One region of the Terrabacter sp. Soil811 genome, then DNA from elsewhere that is predicted to be linked to it. Evidence: riboswitches for the same ligand, from Rfam matches in the RefSeq annotation. Region 1 holds a riboswitch; each other region holds the start of a gene.
The links. Region 1 has a riboswitch for S-adenosylmethionine ahead of metX (homoserine O-acetyltransferase MetX). Riboswitches for the same ligand answer to the same signal wherever they lie in the genome.

Region 1 (9,680 bases):
GAACTTGTAGCCCTTGGTGTAGTCGAACTTCTCGACCGCACGGATGAGGCCGAGGTTGCCCTCCTGGATCAGGTCGAGGAAGAGCATGCCGCGGCCGGTGTAGCGCTTGGCCAGCGAGACGACGAGTCGCAGGTTGGCCTCGAGCAGGTGGTTCTTGGCCTTCTTGCCGTCCTGGGCGATCCACCACAGCTCACGCTTGAGCTTCATGTCGATCTTGTCGCCGGAGTTGAGCTTCTCCTCGGCGAACAGGCCGGCCTCGATGCGCTTCGCGAGCTCGACCTCCTGCTCGGCGTTGAGGAGGGCGACCTTGCCGATCTGCTTGAGGTAGTCCTTGACCGGGTCGGCCGTGGCGCCGGCGGTGACGACCTGCTGGGCCGGGGCGTCGTCCTCGTCGTCGTCACGGATGACGAAGCCAGACTCCTCGGTCTCCTCGGTCTTCGCGGCGGCTGCGGGGGTGGCCTCGTCACCGTCCTCGGCGTCGTCGTCCACGTCGACGGGCTCGACGACGACCTCCTCCAGCTCGCCGACCGGTGCGTCCTCGGGCTCGGCGTCGTCACCGGCAACGACGGTGCCGTCGGCCGACGTCGTGGCCTTCTTCGCGGCGGTCTTGCGGGTGGCGGTCTTCTTGGCAGCGGGCTTTGCGGCCGCCTTGGCGACACCGGCGTTCGTGGCAGCCTTCTTGGCCGTGCGGGCCGCGGCCGCCTTGGGGGCGGCGGCCGCCTCGTCGTCGGTGGCTGCGGCGGCACGGGCCGGCGCCGCCTTGGCCGTCGTCTTCTTGGCGGCGGTCTTCGTCGTCGCGGTCGTCGTCCGCGTCGCGGACTTCGTCGCCGCGGCGGTGGTGCTGCGTGCGGTGGCCACAGTGCCTCCCTTGGTCCCTGTTCGGGTCTTCTTCGTCGTGCTGGAGTGCGGCGCGTCGACGACGATCTCGATGTCGTGGGCCTCGAGGGTCGTGAGGACCGGCTTCATCTGCTTCAGGTCGAGTCCTGCATCGACCTGGGCGCGCGCGATCTCCGTCCCGGTGATGGTGCCGCTGCTGCTGCCCTTGACCAGGAGCTGCATGATCGCCTCGTGCTGGAACACCTTCGGCAGGGTCTTGGGAGCTCCAGCGGTTGTTGCCTTAGGCACGGATGCAGTCGCCTTTCGTCACAGGTCTCGTCTGATGGTCGACCCGAATCCGGGCATGCACCATCACAACGAACGAGAATGGGGGTTGGTGCCGGAAGAGCTTGGCCTGTCGGAGTCGATCCCTGTTTCGAGCTCTCGGTGCGCCTCGTGCGATCCGGTACTCGGACATTATAAAACGGCGTACGCCCTCCGAGCGAACGCGCGTCCAACCCGCGTGCCGCGAACGGGCGTCCGGCCCGCACGAACCGGGCCGGACGACGTGCCGGAGAGGGCTCAGTCGCCCTTGACCGCGAGCACCGGGCAGCTCGCGTCGAGCAGGATGCGCTGCGCGTTGGACCCGAGGATCAGCTTGCCGACCGGGCTGCGGCGACGCAGGCCGATGACGATGAAGTCGGCCTTCTCCTCCTCGGCGACGGAGATGAGGTCCTCGGCGGGGTCGTTGCCCCGGACGAGCTGGCGCACCTCGTGCTCCAGGCCCTTCTCCTCGAGGAGCGTCTGCACCCGGGCGAGCTCGCTCTCGAACTGGCTGGCCTCGTTCGCGTCGAAGTCCTTGCCGCCCCGGTGGGAGCTGATGACGACGAGCTTCGCTCCACGCAGGACGCACTCCTCGGCGGCTCGCTTGAGCGCCGCGCGACCTTCCTTGGTGGCGACATAACCAACGACGATGGCCACTTTCCCGGACCTCCTTGGGACGGAAACAACCAGTGCTCGCACCGTACCCGATTACGAGGCGTCCGGCGCGTCCCGCGCGAAGTCTCACCGCGGCGTCGGCGACGCGGACGACGAGCGTGCGACAGCGCCGCCTGTCGGCGAACCGGCCCGGCGCGCAGATGGGTTCAGTCGCGGGGTCGTTCGAGCGCCTCACGGACGATGCGACCCACCTGGTCCTCCTCGATGAGGAAGCCGTCGTGCCCGAACTCCGAGGTGATGTGTGCGCGTCGGGACCCCGGCAGGGCGGCGTGCAGCTCGTCGGAGAGCCGGGGCGGGTAGAGGCGGTCGGTGTCGACAGAGACGATGGTGCACTCGGCGCGGACGCGCTCGAGGGCGGCCTCGAGCCCCCCGCGGTCGCGCCCGACGTCGTGCGAGTTCATCGCCTCGGTCAGCACGACGTAGGAGTTGGCGTCGAAGCGCCGGGCCAGCTTGCCCGCGTGGTGGTCGAGGTAGGACTCGACGGCGAACCGGCCGCGGTCTCCGGCGCGCAGCGGGTCCTCGCCGAGCTGGGCCTCTCGTCCGAAGCGGGTGCCGAGCTCGGTCTCGGTGCGGTATGTGATGTGGGCGATGCGGCGAGCCAGGCCCAGGCCGGTGTCGGGTCGCGCGTGGCCCTCGTAGTAGTCGCCACCCGCGTAGTCGGGGTCGTTGCGGATCGCCAGCAGCTGCGGCTGGCACCAGGCGATCTGGTCGGCGGTCGCGTACGCCGTCGACGCGAGCACGATGCAGCGGTCGACGTCGTCGGGGTGCGTCACGGCCCACTCCACCGCACGCATCCCACCCATCGAGCCGCCGACGACGGCCGCGAGGCGGCGGATGCCGAGCCCGTCGAGGAGGCGTCGCTCGACGGCGACCTGGTCGCGGACCGTGACGTAGGGGAAACGGCTGCCCCAGGGTCGACCGTCGGGCGCGGGGCTCGCGGGGCCGGTGCTGCCCTGGCACCCGCCTAGGACGTTGGACGCGATGACGAACCACCGCTCGGGGTCGACCGGTCCGCCGGGCCCGATGAGGGCGTTCCACCAGCCGGGCGAGGCGTGTCCGTCGCCGGCCTCACCGAGGACGTGGCTGTCGCCGGTCAGTGCGTGCTCGACGAGGATGACGTTGTCGCCGGCCTCGTTGAGCCGGCCCCACGTCTCGTAGGCGATGCGGACGTCGGGCAGCACTCCCCCGCGCTCGAGCTCGATGTCACCGACGTGGGCGAACTGCCGCCGCCCGACCGGGTCGCCGTCACGCCAGGCGCCGTCGGGCCGGCGGGGCTCCGGTGCCGTCGGGTCGACGTGGCTCGTCGCCGCACGGTCCCTCGTCGCCGAGTCGCCGGTCTGGCCGGTGCCAGCGGTCCCGGGCCGCGCACGGCGACGGGTGCTCTGCGTCCGGTGGGTGACGGTCATCGGGGTACTCCTCGGTCCTCGCGCTTGCACGCACCCGGGGACGGGGCGGCCTGGTCTTCACCCGGGGCACCCCACCGCGAAGGAGGGTTGCCGACCAGCGAGCCGGGGCTTGTCGCTGGTACTCATGACCTGCTCCAACCATACGCGAGGCCTCGCGGAGAGGCCGCGCGCCGTTCCACGACATGGACGGACGGCGCCGCCGCCGGAGACGCTCAGGCGCACTCCCGTGGCCGGAGTCCGACGTCGAGGGCGTGCCGCAGCAGCCGCCCCAGCCCGTCCTCGGGCTCCAGCTCGAGCGCACGGTCGACCGCGACCCCGGCGCGCGCACCGTCGCCGCACCACCACGCCATCGAGGCGAAGAGCGCCAGGACGGGAACCGCATGATCCGCCGGCGTGAGTCGGCAGACCTGCTCGAGGCGGGACAGGACGAGCCGTGGCGTCGCAGCCTCGTCCCACTCCTCCCAGCCGCTCGGGTCGGTGCCGTCACCGAGCCACGACTCGGGAGCCGCGTCGGGCGCTGCGGCGAGGCCGGCCCGAAGGTCGAGCGAGCGCGGTTCGTCCCGGTCCACCGACGCCTCGAGCGCCGCGAAGGTCCCGACGGCGTCCAGCTCGTCCAGCACCCGTCGTGCCTCGAAGACGTCGCGCCGCGGCTCGCCATCGTCCTCGTGGTCGTCCTCTTGGTCGTCCTCGTGGTCGTCCTCGTGGTCGTCCTCGTCGCTGTCGTTGTTGTCGTCGCCGGGGTCCTCGTCGTCGGTGTCGTCGTCGTGCCGGTCCGACGACGGCGGCCCGGCAGCCAGCAGCTGCAACAGCGCTCGGAGCGCGTCGGAGTCGCCCTCCTCGAGGTGTTCCTGCACGGGCGTCCCCGACCCCTCCGCGGTGTCGGGGTCGCCCGGCTCCGCGCCCGATCCCGGGGAGCGACCGGGCTCGGCGCCGTCGGGTGTCGGGACGCCGGCCGTCTCGTGGTCGCCCGCGGCCGGGGCGAGCCGGAGGTCAGGACCGAGCAGCACCCCGAGGAGGGCTGCGAGGTCGTCGGACAGGAAGTCGGCCGAGGCCATCCCGGGGCAGAGCCACGCCAGCAGGGCGTCATGGAAGCGCGGGTCACGGAGCGGACCTACGAGGGACGGGAGCCAGTGCTCGACGCCGTACCCCTCGATCTCGCCGTGCAGCACCCCTCCCCAGGCCACGAGGGAGTCGTGGACGAGGAACTGGCGGGCCGTCGGGTCGCCGCCGTCGAGGACCCCGAGCGCCGCGCCGGGTCGGCGCCCCCGTCCTGCCGGTCGACGGCGGCGACCCCGGGCGGGCTTCCGGTCCGTCCGGCTCGCCCGGGCCGGCGTCCTGCTGAGGGAGCCACCGGCTGCCACATAGCGGCGCTGCCAGTCGTCGATCGCGGCGGCAGCGAGGTCGTGCCGGGGCTCCGTGGGGGCGAGCGGCTCGACGAGCCTCGCCAACCCCTCTCGGTCCGCCAGGACGGAGTGCCCGAGCGCCACGTAGCTCGCGACGGCCGGCACGTCCGCCTGCTCCGGGAGGAGCCAGCCCTCCGAGGGGCAGCAGTCGCACCCGACCGAGCGCCAGCGCCCCTCGAGGACCGCGAGTCGCTCCCGGACGACGACCCGGTGGTCCTCGACGCCCGTGGCGAGCGCCTCGAGCAGGGCCAGCGACTCGTCGCGCACCTGCTCGAAACCCACGAGGGCCACCGACGACGGGGAACCCTGGAGCAGGGTCGGCACCGTCTGGGCGGCGGCCTCGGCGGCCAGGGTCTCGTCGACGAGATCGAGCCGCGCGACGAGCCCGAGCCGCTTGCCGTGGAAGCACACCACGACGACACTGCGCTCCGGCTGGAAGCCCAGGTGGAAGGGGATGATGGTCAGCAGCTCGGCCGGCCCGGACAGTGAGATCTTCGGCATGTCCCGAGCCTCGCGGCACGCACCGGGGACCGGCAGACCCCGATCGGCTCCTGTGGACCGAGTGCCTTTCGTGTCAGGGGGTGTGGATCGCGGACCCAGCGGCCGGGTTCACCGCACGCAGCACGGCGCAGCAGTACGCCGTGTCGCCGAGTGCGCTGGGCTCAGCGCTCGAGGCGCTTGCGCACCGACTCGAGGACGTAGTCGGTCGCGGCCTGGCGCGTCCCTTCCGGAAGTCGCGCCCGGTCGTCCCGACCCCGCCCGGGGTCACTGCTGGCGGACCTGCCCCTGACACGCGTGACGCGGCTGACGATGCGGCGGGGTGCAGCAGCCCCGGTGCTGTCACGGTCGCGGCGCAGTCCGTCCTCGGCACCTCCGGCCCACGCCCGGGTCGTCGGATCGCCCGGCACCGTGACCGGCTCACCGTGCACCGTCGTGCGCGACGCCTCGGTCGCCGGATCGCCACCCGGCGCCCCGCTCGCAGAACCACGCCGGGGCCGCGGGCGGTGCAGACCCTGACCGACCTCCCAGGCGATGAAGCGCTCGGTCTCCTCGAAGAATGCCTTGACCGCCCAGGAGATGACGACGGCGTCGTCGGCCGCGCCGATGACCGGCAGGACCGCCTCGGGCAGCAGGTCGACAGGCGAAGCGACGTAGGCGACCGCCCCTGCGACGAGCCCGAGCCGCTTGAGGGTCGTGCCGGCATACGTCCCGTCCACGGTGGCGCGCACCATGCGCGGCACGGCCTGCAGCCGCTCCGGCAGGCTGGGCGCGCCGGGTCGCGTCGAGGCGCGCACGACCGACGCGACGGTCGCGGCCATCTTGATCCGGGATGCGGGCTTCATGCCCGGCCCAACGAACGGGTGCCGCGTGCGATTCCCCGGCCCGGACGGCGATGCGCAACGGTGATCTGCGTGTCCCTCACGGTGAGGCCAGTCCAGCCGGTCGCTCAGCGACCGAAGGTCTCGACGGGAGGAAACTCCTTGGCCGCCTGCTTGCCGATGCGGCCCAGCATGTAGACGTCGACCGCGGCGCCGATGAGGCCTCCGACGACGGGCACGAGGCGCCCGAGCCGGGCGAAGGTCCCCTGCCCGATGCGCCCGAGCAGGCGGAAGCCGACCGCCTTGTTGAGGACCATGAGCGCCGGGGCGGGCAGCCGGTCGAAGGCGACGGACGACAGCTTGCCACCGGCAGCCTGCAGACCGGCCTTCTTGAGGAGGTCGTCGCTGTCGGCGCCGGCGAGGGTCAGCAGGATCGCGGAGCGGATCTCGGGCTGGTCGATGTCGTAGCCGCGCACCTTGGCCGTCGCCGCCGTCATGCGGGTGGCCAGCAGGTAGAACTCGAGCACGTTGGCCGGCAGCGAGAGGGGCATCGTGAAGAAGCCGCCCAGACCGGTGGCGAAGCCGCCGATCGCGCCGAGCTGCCGGTGGTCGCGCACGATGATCCGCAGGGCCTGGTCGCGATCTCCCCGGGCGTGCTTGAGCGCGTTGGCGGCGACCTCGTGGGCCGGGTCGAACGGTCCCTTGCCGTCGATCCCGACGTCGAGGAGACGCTCGACGAGTCGGGTCGCGGCTCCCGAGAGACCTCCCTCGGCCGGCAGGGCAGCCCGCTCGAGCGCGCCGGCGTCCTTCGCCGTGCGCAGCTTCACCGCGGTCGCGTCCGATGCCTCGACGGTCTCGTCCCTGCCGTAACCCAAGATGCCCACCGGCTCCACCCCTTCGTCCGTCGTCCCTGTGTGGCGGCTGTCGATTCGCCGCCGACGACACCGTATGCCGCCCGGGTCGCTCGTGGCACCCTCGTACCCAGTCGAGCCGACCGGGGACCGCGGGAGACGACGTCCCCCCGCTCTCATAGGGTCGCTCCCATGGGTGAGAGGCACGCAGACGGCGCGACGATCCTCGGCGTCCCGCTGGCCGACCTCCGGCGCGACCGCACGTCGGTCAAGTGGGGACGCTACGAGCCCGACGTCATCCCGATGTGGATCGCCGAGATGGACTGCGCGCCGTGCCCCGCGGTCGTGGACGCCGTCAGCGCCGCCGTGGCCCGGGGCGACACGGGCTACGCCCTGACGCAGGAGTATGCCGCCGAGATCGCCGCGTTCGCCGCCGACGAGTGGGGCTGGGGCTTCGACCACGACAGCACGACCCGCGTCGCCGACGTGCTGACCGGCGTGACCCACCTGCTCGGGCTCCTCACCGACCCCGGTGGCCCGGTGGTCGTCAGCCCGCCCGTCTACAACGCCTTCTACGAGGTCATCGAGGCGTGCGGGCGACGGGTCGTCGAGGCGCCGCTCGGTCCGGACCACCGGCTCGACCTCGACCGCCTCGCCGACGTCTTCGCCGAGGTGACCGCTGGAGGCGACCGCGCCGCATACCTGCTCTCCAACCCACACAACCCGACCGGCACGGTGCACACCCCCGACGAGCTGGCGGCCCTCGCCCGAGTCGCCGACGAGCGCGGCGTCCGGGTCGTCTCCGACGAGATCCACGGTCCGCTCGTGCTGCCGACGAGCACCTTCACGCCCTATCTCGCCGTCGCGGGCGCCGAGCGCGGCATCACCGTGACGTCGGCCTCCAAGGCGTGGAACCTCGCAGGGCTCAAGGCCGCGATCATCGTCCCCGGGAACGACGCCGCCGACGACGTGCGCCGCCTCCACCCCTGGGTCACGTTCGGCGCGAGCCACCTGGGCGTCATCGCGCAGACCGCTGCCTTCCGCGACGGGCGCGAGTGGGTGCACCGACTCGTCCGCGAGCTCGACTCCAACCGGCGTCTGCTCGCCGAGCTCGTCGCAGCGCAGCTGCCAGGCGCCCGTCTCGTCGTGCCGGAGGCGACCTATCTCGCGTGGCTCGACCTCTCCGGGCTGGGCCTCGGCGACGACCCCACCGGCGAGGTGCTGCGCCGCGCCCGCGTCGCGCTCTCCCCCGGTCCGATCTTCGGCTCCGGCGGCGCGGGGCACGCGAGGCTCAACTACGCGACCTCCCCCGACATCCTCCGCGAGGCCGTCAAGCGGATGGCGAGTTGCCTTGACTGACAAGTCTTCCGGTCCACCGCTCGTCGCGCTCGTCGTCGGCCCCCGAGGGGCGTATGCCGTCGGGCCGGGTGTCGACGAGGCGTGGCCGCTCGGCGACGTGGTGCACCGGTTCGTCGACACGACGACGCGGCTCGGTCCGCGCTGGGTCGTGTGGTCGGCCGCCTCGACCCTGCGGCTCGTCGTCGGCGCCGGTGTCGACGTCTCCCGCACGTGGGACCTCGCCGAGGCCCACCGCATCGTCCACGGCGGCTGGTGGGCGACGCCCGGTCATGTCGTGGCGGGGTGCCGCGGGCTCGACGAGGCCGACGTGCCCGCGCCACGCGCGCCGCGGCTGAGCGGCTTCGACGGCGACCTCTTCGACGTCGCTGCCGGCGAGGACGTGTCCCTGCTGACCGCGGCCGGCCACCTCCGCGCCGATGCTCTCGCGTGGGCGACCGACGACGCCCGCCTGCGCGAGCTGGCCGTCCTGGCGCTCGACTGCTGCACCGCGCAGCGCGAGGCCCTCGCCCGCCTCGGCGGCGACCACGTCGGTCGGCTCGAACGCACCGTGTGGTCCGAGTCCGCCGCGGCCGTGCTCTGCCTCGAGCTCGAGCGCGACGGGCTCCCCGTCGACCGGCCCGCCGCCGAGGACCTCATCGCGGCGTCCGCCGGGGCGCGACCCGACGACGACGCCGACGCGGCGCGCATCAGGGCAGAGCGCGACGCGGTCGTGCTCCGCCACGCGCCCGGCCGGGAGCGCGCCGACCTGCGCAACCCGGGCCAGGTGCGCGACCTGCTCCTCTCGGTCGGTGTCGACGTGCCCAACACGCGCGCCTGGGTGCTCGAGCCGTACCGGCACACCCATCCCCTCGTCGACGCGCTGCTCCGGTGGCGCAAGGACGAGCGGATCGCGACGACCTACGGCTACCGCTGGCTCGACGACCACGTCGGCGCCGACGACCGGCTCCGTGGCGGCTGGACCGCCTGCGACGGGGCGGCCGGGCGCATGACCGCGCAGAACGGTCTGCACAACCTCCCCGCACCCCTGCGTCCAGCCATCTGCGCGGCACCGGGTCACGTCTTCGTCCGCGCCGACCTCGGCCAGATCGAGCCGCGCGTCCTCGCCGTCGTCAGCGCCGACCGGGCGTTCGCCGAGGCCACCCGCGCCGACGACCTCTACGCACCCGTTGCCGCCAAGCTCGGCGCCGACCGGCCCCGGGCCAAGGTGGCCGTGCTCGCAGCGATGTACGGCCAGCGCTCGGGTGCGGCGGGCGAGGCCCTCAAGGACCTCGAGCGCGCCTACCCCGTGGCCATGAGCCTGCTCGACCGGGCCTACGCGGACGGGGTCGCCCGCCGTCCGGTGCGCACGTGGGGTGGACGGCTCATCCGCTTCGGCGGGGTGCCCCTGCCCGCGCTCGAGCCGGGCGCGCCCGAGCCGTCCGGCAGCGCCGAGTTCTCGGCGACGGGCGCGGACGGAGCGCGGGGCCGCTACGCGCGCAACGCGATCATCCAGGGCTCGGCGGCCGAGCTCTTCAAGGCGTGGGCGGC
Region 2 (9,680 bases), on a different contig from region 1:
CGGGAAGACCCGGTAGCGGCCGGTCTTGCTGACCACGTTGCCGGCACCCACCGACGCCACGATGAGCCCGAGCACCATCGGCAGTGTCCGCAGCCCGGACACCGTGGCACTGACGCCTTGGCAGAACTGCAGGTACGTCGGAAGGAACGTCATGCAGCCCAGCAGAGCGAAGCCGACGATGAAGCTGAGAACCGAGCTCACGCTGAACACGTTCCGCCGGAACAGTCTCAGCGGAAGGATCGGCTCGGCCGCTCGGTGTTCGGCCACGACGAAGCAGCCCAGGAACACGACGCCCCCGAGGACCAGCCCGATGATGGTCGGCGATCCCCAACCGTACTCAGACCCGCCCCAGCTCGTCGCAAGGATCAGCGCGGCCGACCCGAGCGAGATGAAGACGATGCCGAAGGTGTCGAAGATCGGGCGCCCGGAGGTCGGCACGGACGGGAGGAACTTGACAGCCAACGGGATGATGACGAGTGCGATCGGGACGTTGACGTAGAAGACCCACTGCCACGACAGGTGGTCGGTGAAGAAGCCGCCGAGCAGAGGCCCGAGCACCGTCGTTCCCCCGAAGACCGCGCCCATCGCGCCCTGGTACTTGCCCCGCTCACGCAACGGGATGATGTCGGCGATCATGGCCGTGGCGGTGATGGTCAGGCCGCCTCCACCGATGCCCTGCAGGGCGCGTGACGCGATGAGCCAGGTCATCGAGTGGGAGAGCCCGGCCAGCATCGAGGCGACGGTGAACAGCACGATGCTGCCGATGAAGATCGACTTCCGGCCGAACAGGTCCCCGAACTTGCCACCGAGGATCGTGGCGATGGTCTGGGTCAGCAGGTACGCCGTCACCACCCAGCTCATGTGCTGCGCACCACCCAGGTCGCCCACGATCGTCGGCAGAGCAGTGGCCACGATCGTCCCGTCGAGCGCCGCCAAGAGCATCCCGCCCATGATCAGCGCGAAGGCGACGTTGCGCTCCGACGAGCCCAGCAGCGGCGGGTCGCCGACCTCGGTCAGATCGTCCTCGGACGCCTCCACCTGGCTCATTTGCTCACACTAGGCCCGAACCACCGGGCCCGCCCCTCCATCGAAGCCACCGTTGCCCCCCCGGGGTTGACCGATGCTCTACAGCCCGAACGTGTGCCACTCGCCTTCGGAAACCACCTCGACACAGTCGCCGATGACCTTGATGGCGGTCTGCTCGTCGATGACATAGGCCGGGCCGCCGATCTCAGTGGCCCACCGCTCCGCGTCCGCAAGGGTGTTCGTCGGAAAAGCGTTCAAGTGAGGGAAGATCGCGAACTCCACGAGCCCCAGAGTCCGATCGTCGCTTGCCGCCGGCCACTTGACGAAGTCCGAACCGATGCGGGGCGCCATGACCATGCTCCCGGCGCTGACTCCGACCCAGGTCGTGTCGGTCAGGGAGGACAGCTGGTCGACCAGGCCGGATTGCCGCAGCCAGTGACACAGGTACGCGGCATCGCCGCCGTCGACGAGCAGAACGTCGGCCTCACGGATCCATTCGACCCATCGCTCCGTGCCGATGGTGGGTAGGGCGGTGAGCTCGAGGACACCCACGGACTTCCACCCCAGCGAGGTCATGGCGTCTCCCGGGTCCCCGCCCGTGACGAATCGGTGCACCGACCGCGGCCCGCACATGGGGTGCCCCCATTGGGCGGTCGGGATGCAGAGCGCGGCAGACTCGGAGATCGGCTTGCCCAACATGCCGACGAGCGCATCGCGAATGCTGGTGTTCGTGACGCCGCCCGAGGTGAGAAGCAGCTTCATCGCTGGGGCTCCTTGGTGTGGCTGGACTTCGGGACAACGGACGGGCCGGCGGAGGCGCCCCGGACGTTGACGGGTGTTGACACCGTACACACAGACCGGCGGTCGGCGGGAACCAGTGCAGGGTGACGCCCGCTCCGCTCACGTCTGCGCGCCGACCGGCTCGGACGCGCGGGCGAGGCTGGCACCCAGCGTGGCGGCATACGTCCCCACCCAGCGGCGGACGTGCTCTTCCTGGTCGGCGACCTCGCTCTCGAGCAGCGCAACGGTGGGCGTGGGCACGTCGGCACCGAGCTCGACGAGGAGGTCGCGCAGCGCGGTCGCGACGGCGTCGCGGTGAGCGGGGGCGCTGGCGATCGCCACCGGCACCGCCGCGACCCCCGCGAGGTCGCCTTGGCTCAGGTGGTCGAGAAAGAGCTTGAGCAGCCCGCTGTAGGTCGCCTTGTACGTCGGGGTCGCCACGACGAGCAGCCCGGCGCGCCTCACGACACCGAACGGGTCCTCGACGGGAGCCGAGGCCCGCGCCACCTCGGCCCCGAAGGTGACGCCGACCGCGTCGCCCAGCTCGATGACGACGGGCACCCCCAGGCGTATGCCGTCCGGCGCGGCTCGTCCGTCCGCCTCCACCGTCTCGGCTAGCGAGCGCACGACGAGGTCCGCCAGGGCTCGCGTGCGCGAGCCGACCCGCGGGTTGCCGACGAGCTCGACGACCTCGACCACCGTGCCAGCGGCCGCAGGCGTCGCCGTCACGCGCTCGCCCTGACGCCGGTCCGCAGGGGCTCGGCCGACGCACCGTGAGCGGCCGACACCCCTGTCCCCCAGTCGGATGCGGGCCGCGCTGGCCCCAGGCCGAGGTGATCCCGGAGGGTGGCACCCTCGGCGTAGTCGCGGCGCAGGACGCCGCGCTCCTGCAGCAGCGGCACCACCCGGTCGGCGAACTCGTCGAGTCCGCCCGGGGTGATGTGCGGGACGAGGATGAAGCCGTCACTGATCTCGGTCGCGACGGCGTGCTCGAGGGCGCGGGCCACGGTCTCCGGTGAGCCGACGAAGGTCTGGCGACCGGTCAGCTCGATGACGACCTCGCGGATGCTGAGCCCCTTGGCCTCGGCCACGGCTCGGTAGCGGGCCGCCTCGGCAGCGGGGTCACCGACCTGCCGGGCGCGGCCGCGGACGATCGAGGACGCGTCGGAGACGATCGGGTCGACGGTCGGCAGCGGGCCGTCAGGGTCGTAGTCGGACAGGTCGCGGTTCCAGACCTGCTCGAGCAGGAGGATCGCCGTCTGCGGGCTCACCTGCTGGCGCCGCACCTCGGCCGCCCGGGCGACGGCCTCGGCGTCGGTGTCACCGAGCACGAACGTGGCAGCCGGGAGGATCTTGAGGTCGTCCGGCCGCCGGCCGTAGCGCTCGAGCCGTCCCTTGACGTCGCGGTAGAACTCGCGCGCGCCGTCCCCGGTGGAGTGGCGGCTGAAGATGGCGTCCGCACTGCGCGCTGCGAGCTCGCGGCCGTCGCTCGAGTCGCCGGCCTGCAGGACGACGGGATGGGCCTGTGGGCTCCGGGGCACGGTGAAGCGGCCGGCGACGTCGAAGTGCTTGCCGCGGTGCTCGAAGGTCCCCGCGGAGGCATCGGACAGGAAGTCGGCCCCGTCCGCCCGCACCGCGTCGACCGGCCAGGAGTCCCACAGCTCGCGGGCCGTCGCGATGAACTCCTCGGCGCGCTCGTAACGCTCGGCGTGCGGGAGGAACCCTCCGCGCCGGAAGTTCTCACCCGTGAAGGCGTCGGAGCTCGTCACGACGTTCCACGCGGCGCGTCCTCCGGACAGGTGGTCGAGGGTCGCGAACTGGCGCGCGACCTCGTAGGGCTCGTTGAACGTCGTGTTGATCGTGCCGGCGAGACCGAGGTGCTGCGTCACCGCAGCCAGCGCGGCGAGGACGGTGAACGTGTCGGGCCGGCCGACGACGTCGAGGTCGTGGATCCGACCTCGTTGCTCTCGCAGCCGCAGCCCCTCCGCGAGGAAGAGGAAGTCGAACCGGCCGCGCTCGGCCGTCTGCGCGAAGTGGGTGAACGACGACAGGTCGATGTGGCTGCCCGAGGCCGGGTCGCTCCACACCGTCGTGTTGTTGACCCCCGGGAAGTGGGCGCCGAGGATGACCTGCTTGCGGTGCTGCGTCATGGGAGCTCCCTTCTCACGCCGACGCGGCGGCGTAGCGGTTCACGGCGACGGACAGGCCGAGGCGCTCGCGCAGCGTGCCGGGGTCGTATGCCGTCCGGAAGGCCCCAGCGCGCTGGAGCGCGGGCACGAGCTCGTCCACGACCGCGGTGAGGTCGCCCACGACGACGGCCGGACGCAGCCGGAAGCCGGCGTAGCCGACGTCGTGCCAACGGAGCAGGAGCGACGCGAGGTCGGCAGCGGTGCCCGTGAAGACGTGGGCATCGGACGTCAAGGGCGACCCCGCGGCCTCGTCGAGCCGCCGTCGCCGGGTCCGGGCTGCGTCTGTCGTGCTCCCCAGGACCACGACGAGGTCGGCGAAGACCGTGAGGGGACGGGCGTTGCGCCCGACCCGCGCCTCTGCCCCTCGGACCTCGCCGAGGATGCTCGCGGCCTGCTCGTCGTCGTGCGGCGTCACGAAGACGACGTCCGCCGACCGGGCCGCCAGCTCGTACGGGATCGTCTGGTGCGCCAGGGCGGTGACGACGGGCTGCCCCTGTGGTGGTCGCGGCGTGATCGACGGGCCTCGGACGCTGAAGTGCCGGCCCTCGAAGTCGACATGGTGCAGCCGGTCCCGGTCGACGAACCGCCCGGTCGTGACGTCGCGGATCTCGGCGTCGTCCTCCCAGCTGTCCCAGAGCCGCCGGACGACCTCGACGTGGTCGGCAGCCTCGTCGAAGCGCTCGCGCACGGCAGCGCGGCCCTCGGGACTGGAGGCGAGGTCCCGTCGGATCGGGGGGAGGGTGCGACGACCGACGTTGCCGGTCTCGCCGCGTGTGCCACCCACCTGCACCCGCCAGCCAGCACGACCGTGGCTCACGTGGTCGAGGGTGGCGACGGCCTTGGAGACGTGGAACGGCTCGGTGTGGGTCGTCGTGACGGTCGGGACGAGGCCGACGTGCCGCGTCAGGGGCGCGACCGTGGCTGCGACGAGGAGGGCGTCGAGCCGCCCGCGCACCTGGTCGGTGCGCGTGTCGACGTCGTCGGAGAAGGGGTCCGCCGACTGGAGATCGAGACTGTCCTCGATCGTCACGAAGTCGAGCAGGCCGCGTTCGGCCGTGGTGGTGAGGTCGGCCCAGTAGCGGGCGGTGAGGAGGTCGTCCGGCCGCGCACCAGGCTCGCGCCACGCTGCCGGGTGCCATCCCGCACCGTCGAGGGCGACGGCGAGGTGGATCGGCGTGGCGTTCGGAGTGAGGCCAGTCACCAGTCGACTCCCTTCTGCTGCAGCTCGATCGGCCGGAGGTTCGTGCCGGTGAGCGCGTACGTGGTCATCTCGGTGAGGCGCGGGGAGTACACGTGCAGGCTCACCGCCGGGTCCGGGCCCTCGTTGCTCACGTGGTGCACGTAGCGATGTCCGAACGTGCGCTGCTGGCCGGGCCGCAGCCGGCCGACGTCCACACCGACCTGCGGGGTCCGGTCGGGACCGTCCAGATCGGCGACGCGCTCGCTCAGCTGTCCCTGCAGGACGACGAACGAGCCGGCGCTCTGCCCGTGGTCGTGCCACTCCGTCGCTTGGCCGGGGAGCCAGGTGAGCAGCCAGGCCTCGTGGTCGGGCTCGGCGGCGATCCGGGCGTAGTAGCGGCTGATGGGGTCGAAGTCGACGAGGCCGGCCCAGAGGGCACGGTCGCCCGCGAGGCGCCGAGCCGTCTCCGCGAGGTTGACGGCGGTCCGTGGTGCGAACGTCGATGGCGTCCCGGTGCCGGGCGCAGAGAGCGTGGTGAGGGCGGTGGTCCGGTCGGGGCGGGTGCGCAGAGGCATGGCAAGGCTCCTGAAGGTGTGCGGGTGGGTCGAGACGGACTACGGGGACGCCGCGCGCCACAGCAGGACCCAGTGGGGCTGCCGACACTGCGCATGCGGTCGTCTGGTCGTCAGTCCCGACAGAGGGCGCTGCTCACCCGGGAGAGGTCGACGTGCCGGCGGCGGTGAGCCCACAGGGCGTGGCCGCGGGATCGCCGTTCGGTGGTGTGCGTCATGGGAACCCTTGTGTCCGTGGGGCCCTCGTCGAGCCCGCGCTTGCGTCGACCGAGGGGTCGACGCCTGGTCCTCACCCGGGGCACCCCACCGCGGAGGAGGGTTGCCGCCCAGCAAGCCGGGGCTTGTCGCTGGGACTCATGACCTGCAGAGAAGATAACATACCTATTTGGTAGGGATAGCGGGCGACCACTCCCTGAGATGCCACCGAGGCCACGGACCGTCGGGTTCCTCGTCGTGACGGTGCTGCCCGCTGGTGACGTCAAGGACACCGCGTCAAAACTCGTCGACCCGGTGCTCGTCATCGTCGTGTCACTCATGGTGCTCCCGGCCCCGGTCGGCTTCGTCCGGACCATGCTGCGCGAGCTGCTCGAGATGAGGCCTCCCCCCGAGATCGAGCACCCGGCCCGTCAGGCCGTCACCGAGCGGCTGCGCCACCTGAGTGTGGCCACCTGGATCAACGTCGAGCTCTCCTGCGACCCCGCCTGGCAGCAGGGCTGAGGGGGTCTGCAGATCGGTGCCGATCACCCACGGAGGGGGAATCGGCACGCCCCGCTCCCCCGGCACGATCGGGAGACGACCAGCCCGCCACCACGAGGAAGATGAGGCCGCTGTGAACCCGGTGCTCGCGTTCGTCATCGTCATGCTCGTCTGGACCGTGAGCGACCTCGTCGCGAAGAAGACGAGGTCGCTGCTGTCCTCGCTCTTCGTCGCTTCGATCATCTTCTTCGTCGGCTTCCTCACCGACATCTTCCCCGAGGACCTCCTCGCGAGCTCGAGCCTGCTCGCGCTCGCCGGCGTCGTCGTCGGCTTCGTCATCGTCCACCTCGGCACCATGATCAGCCTCGACGACTTCAAGAAGCAGTGGAAGACGCTGCTCGTCGGCATCGCCACTGTCATCGGCATCGGACTTGCCCTGCTGCTGGCCGGATTCATCTTCGGGCCTCGGATCACGGGCTCCGCGGCCGACGGCTATGCGCAGGCTCTCGACTTCGTGATCGCCGGCACCGGCGCCTTGAGCGGGGGCACCATCTCGGTCCTCATCGTCCAGGAGGCGGCCCTCGGCGTCGGCCTGACGAGCATCGCCGTCTTCCCCGTCCTCATCGCCGCGCTCCAGGGGCTCATCGGCTTCCCGCTCACCTCGATCATCCTGCGCCGCGAGGCCGCCCGGCTGAAGGAGGAGTACCGAGCGGGCACGCTGGCGCCGGTGGTGGCCGCGGGGGCCGCCGCCGCCAGCGGCGGGGGCGATGGCGGCGGCAGCAAGGGCGACGCCGGCAGCAGCGGGGACGGCGCCACGCCGCCCGCCGAGCCCGTGCCGGAGACGAAGCTGCCCGGCGCCCTCCGCACGACGGCCGGCACCCTCTTCATCGTCGGGGTCGTCGTGCTCATCAGTCTGGGCATCAACAACGTCACCGACGGCATCCTCAACACGTTCGTCGTGGCCCTGCTCTTCGGCATCGGCCTGCGCACGACGGGGATCTTCAAGCCGTCGGTCCTGTCGGGCATCGACGCCTTCGGTCTCATGATGATCGCCATCATGATCCTCGTCTTCGGACCCCTGGCGACGGTGAAGCCCAGCGACGTGTCAGCGCTGGCCGTGCCGCTGCTCATCGCCTTCGCCTTCGGGATCGTCGGGATCGCGAGCTTCTCGGCTCTTGTCGGCAAGCTGCTCGGCTACAGCGTGTCGATGTCCGTGGCGATCGGGCTCACCTCGCTCTACGGCTTCCCCGGCACGATGATCCTGTCCCAGGAGGCCGCCAAGGGAGCCGGAGAGACCCCCGAGGAGGTGGCCGCGATCGAGAACGAGATCCTGCCCAAGATGATCGTCGCCGGCTTCTCGACCGTGACGATCACGTCGGTCATCGTCACGAGCATCATCGCCGGCCGGATCGGTGGCGGCTGAGCCGTCGCGTTCCTGCTCCGGTCCCGGTCAGGGGGCCATCGCGGCATACCCGGTGGCGTCGTGGATCACCAGCCCGGCGTACGTCGCAGAGGCGCTCGCGCCGGAGTTCACCTGGGCCAGCTGGGCCTCCATGGCGGTGCGGGTCCAGCCGTAGAACGTCTGCTTCGTGTCGACGGCCGTCGCGCCGAGATAGTTCGTCTCCTGGCCGAGGCGCACGGGCTTGCCGAGCGCGGCGCCGGCGGCGAGCGCGGGGGTCGCGACGTCGAGAGTCCCGTCCGTGCCGGCCGCGGTGTTGCGGTAGGACATCACCGTGACGCCGGCCGTGCGCTTCATGATCTCCCGGTCGAGGGTCGAGGCCGCCCCCGTGGAGGCGACGGCGTGGACCGTGTTGAACCAGAAGGGGATGTCGGCCTCGATGGGGTAGGTGCCGGCATTGGCCTTGAGCTTGTCGAGCAGCGTGAGGTACTTGCTGACGACGGTGGCCTGGTCGGTCCCCCAGGCGGAGGTCGAGTAGGGCTCGACGTCGACGTGGATGCCCGTGAAGAGGCCCGAGCTCTTGGCCGGCTTGAGCCAGTAGGTGACGACCCACGTCGGGTTGTAGACCCAGCCGGGGTCGCCCCCGAGCGCGTCCACCCGGATGCCGGCAGCGCGGGCCCGGTCGCTCAGCGCCTTGATGTTCGGCAGCTGGCTCGAGGTGGTGAGGTTCGGCGGGACGGCGACGAAGAGCTGGTCGATGCCGGCGCTCACGGCGAGGTCGACGGTGGCCGCAGGGGTGCTCGTGTCCCACACCCACATGGCCCGAGTGTCCTGGGCCGCGGACGCGACGGCGGTCACCGTCCCGGCCTGGGGAGCTGCCGCGGCGACGGGAGCCATGGCGACCAGCGCGGCAGCCGAGCCCGCCAGTGCGAGAGCCGCGGCGACGAGGCGGGTGGCGCGGGCACGAGGGGTGCTGAACATGTGAGAGCTCCGGGACGAAGGGCGGGGACCAGCCCTCCGAATTGTCCGGATTGCTCAAGACTCGCGCAGGCGTTTCGCAAGATTGCCGCAAGTTTCGCAAAACACCCTCTTGCCCCCACGCCGAACCCCCCGAACCGTCAGGCAGGGTCGGCCTGGGCTCGCTCGACGAGGATCGCCAGACGCCGGAGCGCCTCCCGGTTGCGGCGGTCGAGCAGCACGTCACGGACCGGCTTCGGGACGAGCAGCGCGGGCCCCTTCGTCGCGTCCTCCTCCATCGTCACCTCGGTGTCGGCCCCGCTCGCGCGGCAGGTGATCCGCACGACGCCCTCACCGGACGGCCACGCACGCACCGTGAGCTCGAGCAGGTCTGGCCGCTCGCAGCGCCGCACCGTCGTCGTGTCGTCGATGAGGAGCGGCCAGGCGCCGACGGAGTGGTGGATGTGCGTCTCCGGTGCCGGCCAGCCGGGAGTCACGTCGCGCACGCGGGAGGCGCCGACGACCCACTGGCTGTAGCTCCACCCGTCGGCGAGGACGTCGAAGACCGCCTCCGGTGTGCCGTGGACGGTCCGTGTCGTGGTGCTCATGTGCGCCTCCAGGGCAGTTGGATCTTGTGGTGCCACAGGGCGGCCCGTGCGGCATTCGCGCCACAGGCACCGTGGACGCCGCCGCCCGGGTGGGCCGAGGCGGACGCGAGGTAGAGGCCCTTGACCGGTGTCTCGGCACGTCCGGAGCCGGCGACGGGCCGGAAGACGAGCTGCTGCTGGAGTCCCGCAGTGCCGCCGTTGATGGCTCCCCCGACGAGGTTGGCGTCGCGGGCCTCGAGCTCGCGCGGGCCGAGGACCCGTCTCGCCGTGATG
Region 3 (9,680 bases), on a different contig from region 1:
CGCCGGCAGCAACGACACCGCCAAGAGCGTCGAGGCGGTGCGCCACGCGCAGAAGGCCGGCGCCGACGCGGTGCTCGCCGTGACGCCGTACTACAACAAGCCACCGCAGGCCGGCCTCGTCGCCCACTTCACGGCCCTCGCCGACGCGAGCGACCTGCCCGTCATGGTCTACGACATCCCCGGCCGCTCGGGCATCGCCATCGCGCGCGAGACCTACCTGCGCATCGCCGAGCACGACCGCATCGCCGCCGTGAAGGACGCCCGCGGCGACCTCTGGTTCGCGAGCGAGATGATGCAGGAGACGGGCCTCGACTGGTACTCCGGCGACGACGCCATGAACCTCGGCCACTTCCTCAACGGGGCCGTCGGCTTCGTCGGCGTCACGTCCCAGGTGGCCCCGGCGGCCTACCGGGAGATGGCCGACGCCGTCGTCGACGGGCGCTGGGACGACGCCCGAGCCGTGCACCGACGCCTCACCCCGATCGTCAACGCCGTCATGAACGTCACCCAGGGCGCCATCATGGCCAAGGCCGGCCTCGCCGAGCAGGGCATCATCGAGTCGACGGCCGTGCGGCTGCCGCTCGTGCCCGCCGACGAGGAGCAGACCGCCCTCGTCCGGGCCGCTCTCGCCGCTCTCGCCGCCACCGCGGCCCACCCGGCGGTCGGATGACCGCCCCGCTGACCTCTGACCGGAGCCCTCGACGGCCCGGCAGCACCACCGAATGACAGGACACCTGTGAGCCACCCCCACCCCGAGCTGACCACGCCGCCAGCCCTCCCCGACAACGGCCTGAGGGTCGTCGCGCTCGGAGGGCTCGGCGAGGTCGGCCGCAACATGGCCGTGCTGGAGACGAAGGGCAAGCTGCTCGTCATCGACTGCGGCGTGCTCTTCCCCGAGGACCACCACCCCGGAGTCGACCTCATCCTGCCGGACTTCACCTACATCGCCGACCGGCTCGACGACATCGAGGCCATCGTCCTCACCCACGGCCACGAGGACCACATCGGCGCCGTGCCCTACCTGCTCAAGCTCAAGGGCGACATCCCGATCATCGGCTCGACCCTGACCCTGGCGCTCGTCGAGGCCAAGCTCAAGGAGCACCGGGTCCGTCCGTACTCCATGGCCGTCAAGGAGGGCCAGCGCGAGAAGCTCGGCGTCTTCGACCTCGAGTTCGTCGCGGTCAACCACTCGATCCCCGATGCGCTCGCCGTCTTCGTGCGCACCGAGGCCGGCACGCTGCTGCACACCGGCGACTTCAAGATGGACCAGCTGCCGCTCGACGGTCGCCTCACCGACCTGCGTGCCTTCGCCCGTCTCGGCGAGGAGGGCGTCGACCTCTTCCTCACCGACTCGACGAACGCCGATGTCCCCGGCTTCACGACGCCCGAGCTCGAGATCGCTCCGGCCATCGACAAGGTCTTCCGTCACGCCCAGCGCCGCGTCATCGTCGCCTGCTTCAGCAGCCACGTGCACCGCGTGCAGCAGGTGCTCGACGCCGCGGAGAAGGCCGGCCGCAAGGTCGCCATGGTCGGGCGCTCGATGGTGCGCAACATGGGCATCGCCGCCGAGCTCGGCTACCTCCGCGTGCCCGACGGCATCCTCATCGACATCAAGAAGATCGACAGCCTGCGCGACGACGAGCTCGTCCTCATCTGCACCGGCTCCCAGGGCGAGCCGATGGCGGCCCTCTCGCGGATGGCGAACCGCGAGCACCGCATCGACGTCGGCCCCGGCGACACGGTGCTGCTCGCGAGCAGCCTCATCCCCGGCAACGAGAACGCCGTCTACCGCATCATCAACGGCCTCATGCGCCTCGGCGCCAACGTCGTGCACAAGGGCAATGCCAAGGTGCACGTCTCGGGCCACGCCAGCGCGGGCGAGCTGCTCTACTGCTACAACATCGTCAAGCCGCGCAACGTCCTTCCCGTGCACGGCGAGTGGCGGCACATGTATGCCAACGCCCAGCTCGCCATCGCCTCCGGCGTCCACGAGGACAACGTCGTGCTCGCCGAGGACGGCGTCGTCGTCGACCTCGTCAACGGGGTCGCCGAGGTGACCGGTGTCGTCGAGTGCGGCTACGTCTACGTCGACGGCAGCAGCGTGGGCGGCGCCGACGAGGCGCTGCTCAAGGACCGTCGGATCCTGCGCGACGAGGGTTTCATCACCTGCGTCGTCGTGCTCGACGCGGCCACCGGCAAGATCGCGAGCGGCCCGGAGATCACGGCCCGCGGGTTCGTCGAGGACGACGAGATCTTCCAGCAGGTCATCCCCAAGGTCGAGCGGGCCATCGAGGAGGCCGTCGCCAAGGGTGTCCGCGACGACCAGCAGCTCCAGCAGGTCATCCGGCGCGCGGTCGGCTCGTGGGTCGGTGGCAAGATCCGCCGCCGGCCGATGATCATCCCGGTCGTGCTGCAGGCCTGACGTGACGGTGCAGGAGGCCGACCGGGGGCACCTCGACAGCGACGACGGCCACGACGGGCCCTCCGGTCGTCCGGGGGAGCCCGCCGAGTCGTCGACGCGGGAGCCGGCCGGGCGTCGTCCCCGCCGGCGCTGGGTCGACGTCGTCATCGGCGTCGTCCTGCTCGGGCTCGTCGCCGTCGGGGCGCTGCGCTGGTACGACTCGACGGCATACGTCGTCGTCGTGCTCCAGACGGCAGGGCCCTTCGTCGTCATCGGCCTGGGCCTGCTCGCCGTGGCGACGCTCGTGCTACGGCGGTGGTGGATGCTCGTCCCCGTCGTCGTCGCGCTCGTCGTGGCGGCGACGGTCGCGGCGCCGGCCTTCCGGGCCACCTCCTCGCCGAAGGCCGACCGCGACCTCACGGTCATGTCGGCCAACGTCTGGATCGGGTCGGCCAACGCCGGCCAGCTCATGGACGCCGTGCGCTTTCACTCCGTCGACGTCCTCGTGCTCACCGAGGCGACGCCCGCGATCCTGCGGCGGCTCGACGCCGAAGGGGCGGCCGACTACTTCAGCCAGCGGGAGGGCGTCGCCCGGGCCAGCACCTACACGGGGACGATGGTCCTGTCGCGCTACCCGCTCTCGGTGCGCAGCCTCGGCACCGACCCGGCGCTCGAGGGCACCCGGAGCGTCCAGCCCGAGGTCGACGTGACCGTGCCCAACGGCACGGTGCGTCTCAAGGTCGCCCATCCCACGGCGCCCTTGCGCGGTGACACCGTCGAGTGGCGCGCGGGCCTGCGGGCGCTCCAGTCGTGGAAGCAGCGTCTCGACGGCGACGAGCTCCTCGTCATGGCCGGCGACTTCAACGCCGGCTTCGGCCACCCCGGCTTCCGCGACCTCGCCGCGGGCCTCGACGACGCGCAGCGCACCGACGGACAGGGGTGGGTGCGCACCTGGCCCTTCGCGGGCAACCGGCTTCCGGCCTTCGTCCAGCTCGACCACCTGCTGAGCCGCGGCCTCACGGTCGTCGAGGCCGGGCAGGTGGCTCTCAATCGCGCCGACCACGCCGCGGTCTGGGCGAGCTACGCCCTGCCGGCGCGCTGACCCGACCCTGAGCGTTCGAGCGCACCGACCGCGCGCCCGCGCTCGGGCACGGACCCGCTCAGCGGCGTACGTCCGCGGTCACCAGGGTCGCTCGACCTCGACGTCGCGCGGGTCGGTGCCCTCGAGCGCCCATCCGGTCTCCGTGAGCGACCACTCCGCGTCGGTGCCCTGCTCGACGAGCCGCGCGACGGCGGCGACGAGACGCTCGACGCCCTCGAGCGTGCTGCCGAGGCCGATGCTGGCGCGGACCGCGGTGGGGGAACGCTCGCCCCACGGGTCCTCGAGGAGCTCGTCGACGAGCAGGTGGGCGCAGAACTTGCCGTCCCGCACGCCGATGCCGTGCTCGACGGAGAGGACCTGCGACACGAGCGAGGAGTCCCAGCCGTCGATGGTGAAGGCGACGACGCCGACCCGGTCGCTGTCGTCACCGAAGATCGACAGGACCTCGACGCCCGCGACGTCGTCGAGTCCGGCGCGGAGCCGCTCGAGGAGGCGGGTCTCGTGCTCCTCGATGGCGTCGCGGTGCCGGCTGATCGTCGAGCAGGCCGCGGCGAGGGCGATGGCTCCGATGACGTTGGGGCTGCCGCCCTCGTGGCGCGCCGGCCCGGTCGCCCACGTGGTGCCGTCCTCGGTCACCGAGCGCGTCGCGCCGCCACCGAGCAGGTAGGGGTTGCCGGCGTCGAGCCAGTCGGAGCGCCCGGCGAGGACGCCCGCGCCGTAGGGGGCGTACGTCTTGTGCCCCGAGAACGCGACGTAGTCGGCGTCCCACGCGGCGAGGTCGATGGTGCGGTGCGCCGAGAGCTGGGCCGCGTCGACGGCGATCCGGGCGCCGTGCTCGTGCGCCAGGGTGGCGAAGCGCTCGACCGGCCAGACCTCTCCCGTCACGTTCGAGGCGGCCGCGACGACGACGAGGCGGTGGCGCGACGGGTGGTCGGTCAGCGCCTCCTCGAGCAGCGCGTGCGCGTCCTCGACGGTCTGCGGGACGGGGAGGCGCACGGTGCGGAAGCGGCCCCAGGGCAGCAGGGTCGAGTGGTGCTCGGTGCCGAAGACGAAGACCGTCGTGCGGCTCGGCAGCGCCTTGCTCAGCAGGGCCCACGAGTCGGTCGTCGTCCGGGTGAAGATGACGGAGTCGCCCTCACGCGCGCCGACGAAGGCGGCGACCTCGGCGCGGGCCTGCTCGTACCACGCGCTCGTCAGCCGCGAGGCGAACCCGGCGCCGCGGTGCACGGAGGAATAGGTCTCGAGGGCGCGGTCGACGGCCGCCTGGACCGTCTCGAGCGCCGGCGTCGAGGCCGCGTGGTCGAGGTTGGCGTATGCCGTGTCGCCGTGGAGCGTGGGCACGCGCAGTCCGGCGCCGACGACGGTGGGCAGGGTGCGCGCCTCGGGCACGACGTGCAGGGCGCGGGTGCGCACGACGGGTGCGGGGGAGCCGCCACAGAGGGAGGCCGCTGGGTGCGTCGAGGGAAGGACCGACATGGGAGTGCTCCTGGGTCATGGGACCCACCCGGTGCAGGTCCGCGCTTGCCGACCTCGATCACGCGTTCAGACCGAGGGTGGCCTGGTCGTCACCCGGAGCACCCCACCGCGGAGGAGGGTTGCTGGCCAGCGAGCCGGGGCTTGTCACTGGCACTCATGACCTGCGCACGACGATAAAGGGGTCGGTCACCGGCTGTCCACCGGTCGGTCCCCGGGTGTCGCGATCTGAGACGCCGACCCCGCCGGGGACCTCGCGGGACGGTGACGGGCGCGCCCACGGCATACGGCAGCCGCGTCCGACTGGTCAGCCCTGTTGCGCGTGTGACGCGTGAGTTCAGCGGTGCGTTGACGTACGGTGCGAGCATGGCGTCACGTCCGTCCACCAGCCAGCGCTCGAGCTCCGCCGCGGCCACCCGCGCCAAGGGGTCCGCGGGCAGCGCCTCGTCACGCCCTCCCGCAGCCCGGGGCGGCCGGCCCGCGCAGCGCAAGCCCGCGGCCCGCAAGCCCGCCGCCAAGACCGCGTCCAAGACGCGGGGCGGAGGCCTCCCCTTCCCGTTCGGCGCGATGCGCAACACCTGGATGGGCGTCTCGCACATGGCCGGGGGAGCGGTGCGCCGCGTCGGGCACAGCGCCGCCGACCTCGAGCCGGAGCACCGCCGCGACGGCATCGGCTTCGCGCTCATCGCGCTCGCCGTGGTCGTCGCCGCGCGTGAGTGGTGGGGCGTCTCCGGCACCTTCGGCCAGGTGGTGCACGCCGTCTTCGCCGGCACCTTCGGCCGCGTCGCCTACGCCGTCCCGCTCGTGCTGCTCGCCCTCGGCCTGCGCATGCTTCGAGCTCCCCAGGACGACGCGGCGACCAACCGCGTCGTCGTCGGCACCATCGCCCTGACCTTCGCCGCGTGCGGTCTGTCGCACCTTGCCGACGGCATCCCCAACCCGCCCGACGGCGCCGACGGCATGCGTGCCGCCGGCGGCATCCTCGGCTTCCTCGCCTCGAGCCCGCTCGCGGCGGCCGTCTCGACCTACGGGGCGCTCGTCCTGCTCGTCCTGCTCGGTCTCTTCGGCCTGCTCGTCATCACGGCGACGCCGGTCAACATGATCCCGACCCGCCTGCGCCAGCTGCGCGCCCTCGTCATCGACCGCGACCACGTCGACGAGCAGCCCGACGAGGCGCTCGACGCCCCTGCCGCAGCGGTGAAGCGCGCGCGCCGCAAGGCCGTCGACCTCGCCGACCGCGACGGCGACGAGGCGTTCCGCCAGGCCGCGCAGAAGGCCCTCGAGGACGAGGCGACCACGCAGCTGCGACCCGGCGAGAAGCGCCCGACGCCTCCCGGGCTGCTGGCTCCCCGTCCCGGCGGCGAGAAGGGCGGCGAGAAGGTCATCGACGCCACCGACCCGAAGACCCTCGGGGCGCCCGACACGAGCAAGGTCGGACCCAAGGCCGAGCTCATCCCCCCGCCCATGTCCGACCTGCCGGCTCGCGTCGAGCAGCTCAGTCTCGGCGGCGACATCACCTACCAGCTGCCCGACCACGCGATGCTGACGCCGGGGCCGCCGCACAAGACGCGCAGCGAGACCAACGACCGCGTCGTCGAGTCGCTGACCAACGTCTTCGACCAGTTCGACATCGACGCCGCCGTCACGGGGTTCACCCGCGGCCCGACGGTCACGCGCTACGAGGTCGAGCTCGGCTCGGGCACCAAGGTCGAGCGCGTCACCGCGCTCTCCAAGAACATCGCGTATGCCGTTGCCTCGGCCGACGTGCGCATCCTCAGCCCCATCCCGGGCAAGTCCGCCATCGGCATCGAGATCCCGAACCTCGACCGCGAGAACGTGTCCCTCGGCGACGTGCTGCGCAGCAACACGGCCCGCACCAACGAGCACCCGATGGTCATGGGTGTCGGCAAGGACGTCGAGGGCGCCTACGTCATCGCCAACCTCGCGAAGATGCCGCACCTGCTCGTCGCGGGCGCCACCGGATCGGGCAAGTCGAGCTTCGTCAACTCGATGATCACCTCGATCCTCATGCGCTCGACGCCCGAGGAGGTCCGGATGATCCTCGTCGACCCGAAGCGCGTCGAGCTGACGGCCTACGAAGGCATCCCGCACCTCATCACGCCGATCATCACCAACCCCAAGAAGGCCGCCGAGGCCCTCGCGTGGGTGGTCAAGGAGATGGACCAGCGCTACGACGACCTCGCGGCGTTCGGCTTCAAGCACGTCGACGACTTCAACAAGGCGGTCCGCGCCGGCAAGGTCAAGCCGCTGCCGGGCTCGGAGCGCCAGATCACGACCTACCCGTACCTCCTCGTCGTCGTCGACGAGCTCGCCGACCTCATGATGGTCGCCCCGCGCGACGTCGAGGAGTCGGTGGTGCGCATCACCCAGCTCGCCCGTGCCGCCGGCATCCACCTCGTCCTCGCGACGCAGCGTCCGTCGGTCGACGTCGTCACGGGCCTCATCAAGGCCAACGTCCCCTCGCGCATGGCGTTCGCGACGTCCTCGCTCGCGGACTCCCGCGTCGTGCTCGACCAGCCCGGCGCCGAGAAGCTCATCGGCCAGGGTGACGCGCTCTTCCTGCCGATGGGCGCGAGCAAGCCGATGCGTGTCCAGGGCGCGTGGGTCAACGAGTCCGAGATCCACGAGGTCGTCAAGTTCGTCACGACCCAGCTCAAGCCCAACTACGTCGAGAACGTCACCGTCGCGGCGCCCAAGAAGCAGATCGACGACGACATCGGCGACGACCTCGACGTGCTGCTCCAGGCCACCGAGCTCGTCGTCACGACCCAGTTCGGCTCGACGTCGATGCTCCAGCGCAAGCTGCGCGTCGGCTTCGCCAAGGCCGGACGGCTCATGGACCTGCTCGAGTCGCGCGGCGTCGTCGGCCCGAGCGAGGGCTCCAAGGCCCGCGACGTGCTCGTGCGCCCGGACGACCTCGAGCAGACGCTCGCGCTGCTGCGCGGCGAGGACGTGCCGCACCCCAACGAGCCCGTCGACGCCGATGACCTCGCCGAGATCATCGAGCCCGCCGAGCCGTATGCCGCCCCGCCCGTCGACGTGGAGCCTGCCGAAGCGTCGGCCGGCTACGCCGAGGAGCCCGACGAGGAGGTCGCGCCGCAGCGCACGGCCTCGCTCGTCGCCGAGCGCGGTGAGCAGCGTGCCCACGAGGACGAGACCACCGCGGTCCCGATGGCGCGGTGGACGCCCGGCGACATGACGCGCACGGTCGACGAGCACGACGAGGAGTCCGAGGACGCCTGGAACCTCACCGACCGCGGCGGCCGAGAGCGCTACTGACCCCCGAGGGCCCGACACCCGACAGCCGCGAGTCCCGCCCGCCCCGGCGGTTCAGGGGTTGAAGCGGTAGCCGAGACCGGGCTCGGTGACGAGGTGGCGCGGGTTCGTCGGGTCGGGCTCGAGCTTGCGGCGCAGCTGGTTGGCGTAGACGCGCAGGTAGTTCGACTCGCGCCCGTACGAAGGGCCCCAGACGGCTCGGAGCAGGTCCTGCTGCTGGACGAGGTGACCGGGCTCGCGGCACAACGCCTCGAGCACCCGCCACTCGGTCGGCGTGAGACGGACGTCCTCGCCCTCGACGGTCGCCCTCCGCTCGGCGAAGTCGAGGACGAAGTGGTCGGTCACGACCGGCCCGAGGTGCCGGCCGAGGTCGCCGCCGCGGCGCACGGCCGCGCGCACCCGAGCGAGGAGCTCCTCGACGCCGAAGGGCTTCGTGACGTAGTCGTCGGCACCGAGGTCGAGCGCCTCGATCTTGTCGTCGGACTCGTGACGTGCCGACAGGACGATGACCGGGACGACCGAGGCGGCGCGGATGCGGCGGAGCACCTCGGTGCCGTCGAGGTCGGGCAGCCCGAGGTCGAGGATGACGACGTCGGGTGCGTCCTCGAGCACCGACTGAACCGCGGTGCGACCGTCGGCGGCCGTGACGACCTCGTTGCCGTGGGCCCGCAGCGCGATCGTCAGGGTGCGCTGCAGCCGCGGGTCGTCGTCGACGACGAGCACTCGGGTCACGCGTCCTCCTTCGTCTCGGCAGGCTCGGCAGGCTCGGCAGGCTCGGCAGGCTCGGCAGGCTCGGCAGGCTCGGCAGGCTCGGCAGGCTCGGCAGGCCCGGCCGGCTCGGTCGAGGTGATGCGGTCAGCCACGTCGGTGCCGTCATCACCTCGAACCGAGGGGACCGTCGGGGTGAGGGGCAGCTCGACGACCATCGTGAGGCCACCGCCGGGGGTGTCCTCCGGGACGAGCGAGCCGCCCAGCACGGTCATCAGTCCCCGGGCGACGGCCAGGCCGAGGCCGAGGCCGTCGCCCTGCGGGGCGTCCCCGGCCCGCTGGAACGCAGCGAAGATGCGCTCCTTGTCGGCATCGGACACGCCCGGTCCGCGGTCGATGACCCTCAGCTGCACGGTGTCTCCGATCCGGCCTGCCGTGAGGCGCACCTCTGCGTCGCCGCTGTGCCTCAGGGCGTTCTCGACGACGTTGGCGAGCACGCGGTCGAGCAGTCCCAGGTCGGTCCGCACGAGGGGGAGGTCCGGCTCGAGGTCGACCTCGACGCGCTGGGGGGCGGAGGTGGTGCGCACCGTCGACACCACGGCGTCGAGCAGGTCGATCGAGTGGTGGTGCGCGCGCACGGCACCGGTCTCGAGCCGGGACAGGTCGAGGAGGTTGCCGATGAGGGCGTCGAGGCGGTCC

Region 2: another riboswitch for S-adenosylmethionine. It lies ahead of ASH01_RS06015 (cysteine dioxygenase); the one in region 1 lies ahead of metX (homoserine O-acetyltransferase MetX).
Region 3: another riboswitch for S-adenosylmethionine. It lies ahead of ASH01_RS19995 (aminotransferase class V-fold PLP-dependent enzyme); the one in region 1 lies ahead of metX (homoserine O-acetyltransferase MetX).

The regions. Positions count from the first base shown of each region.
Region 1 is NZ_LMSX01000008.1:449,634-459,313, reverse strand. It holds gene ASH01_RS12595 (RNA polymerase sigma factor) at 1-1,059, opposite strand, end outside; gene ASH01_RS12590 (universal stress protein) at 1,399-1,797, opposite strand; gene metX (homoserine O-acetyltransferase MetX) at 1,962-3,221, opposite strand; SAM riboswitch class IV at 3,237-3,351, opposite strand; gene ASH01_RS12580 (DUF4192 domain-containing protein) at 3,434-5,125, opposite strand; gene ASH01_RS12575 (YkvA family protein) at 5,287-5,967, opposite strand; gene ASH01_RS12570 (EcsC family protein) at 6,072-6,827, opposite strand; gene ASH01_RS12565 (MalY/PatB family protein) at 6,987-8,153, shown strand; gene ASH01_RS12560 (DNA polymerase) at 8,146-9,680, shown strand, end outside.
Region 2 is NZ_LMSX01000002.1:61,422-71,101, reverse strand. It holds gene ASH01_RS06040 (MDR family MFS transporter) at 1-1,047, opposite strand, end outside; gene ASH01_RS06035 (Type 1 glutamine amidotransferase-like domain-containing protein) at 1,126-1,788, opposite strand; gene ASH01_RS06030 (NAD(P)H-dependent oxidoreductase) at 1,927-2,535, opposite strand; gene ASH01_RS06025 (NtaA/DmoA family FMN-dependent monooxygenase) at 2,532-3,956, opposite strand; gene ASH01_RS06020 (LLM class flavin-dependent oxidoreductase) at 3,970-5,196, opposite strand; gene ASH01_RS06015 (cysteine dioxygenase) at 5,193-5,750, opposite strand; SAM riboswitch class IV at 5,997-6,109, opposite strand; gene ASH01_RS06010 (hypothetical protein) at 6,165-6,464, shown strand; gene ASH01_RS06005 (hypothetical protein) at 6,577-7,866, shown strand; gene ASH01_RS06000 (hypothetical protein) at 7,894-8,823, opposite strand; gene ASH01_RS05995 (SRPBCC family protein) at 8,961-9,407, opposite strand; gene ASH01_RS05990 (phytoene desaturase family protein) at 9,404-9,680, opposite strand, start outside.
Region 3 is NZ_LMSX01000011.1:202,021-211,700, reverse strand. It holds gene dapA (4-hydroxy-tetrahydrodipicolinate synthase) at 1-670, shown strand, start outside; gene ASH01_RS20005 (ribonuclease J) at 737-2,422, shown strand; gene ASH01_RS20000 (endonuclease/exonuclease/phosphatase family protein) at 2,424-3,503, shown strand; gene ASH01_RS19995 (aminotransferase class V-fold PLP-dependent enzyme) at 3,582-4,979, opposite strand; SAM riboswitch class IV at 5,016-5,141, opposite strand; gene ASH01_RS19990 (FtsK/SpoIIIE family DNA translocase) at 5,343-8,276, shown strand; gene ASH01_RS19985 (response regulator transcription factor) at 8,328-9,005, opposite strand; gene ASH01_RS19980 (sensor histidine kinase) at 9,002-9,680, opposite strand, start outside.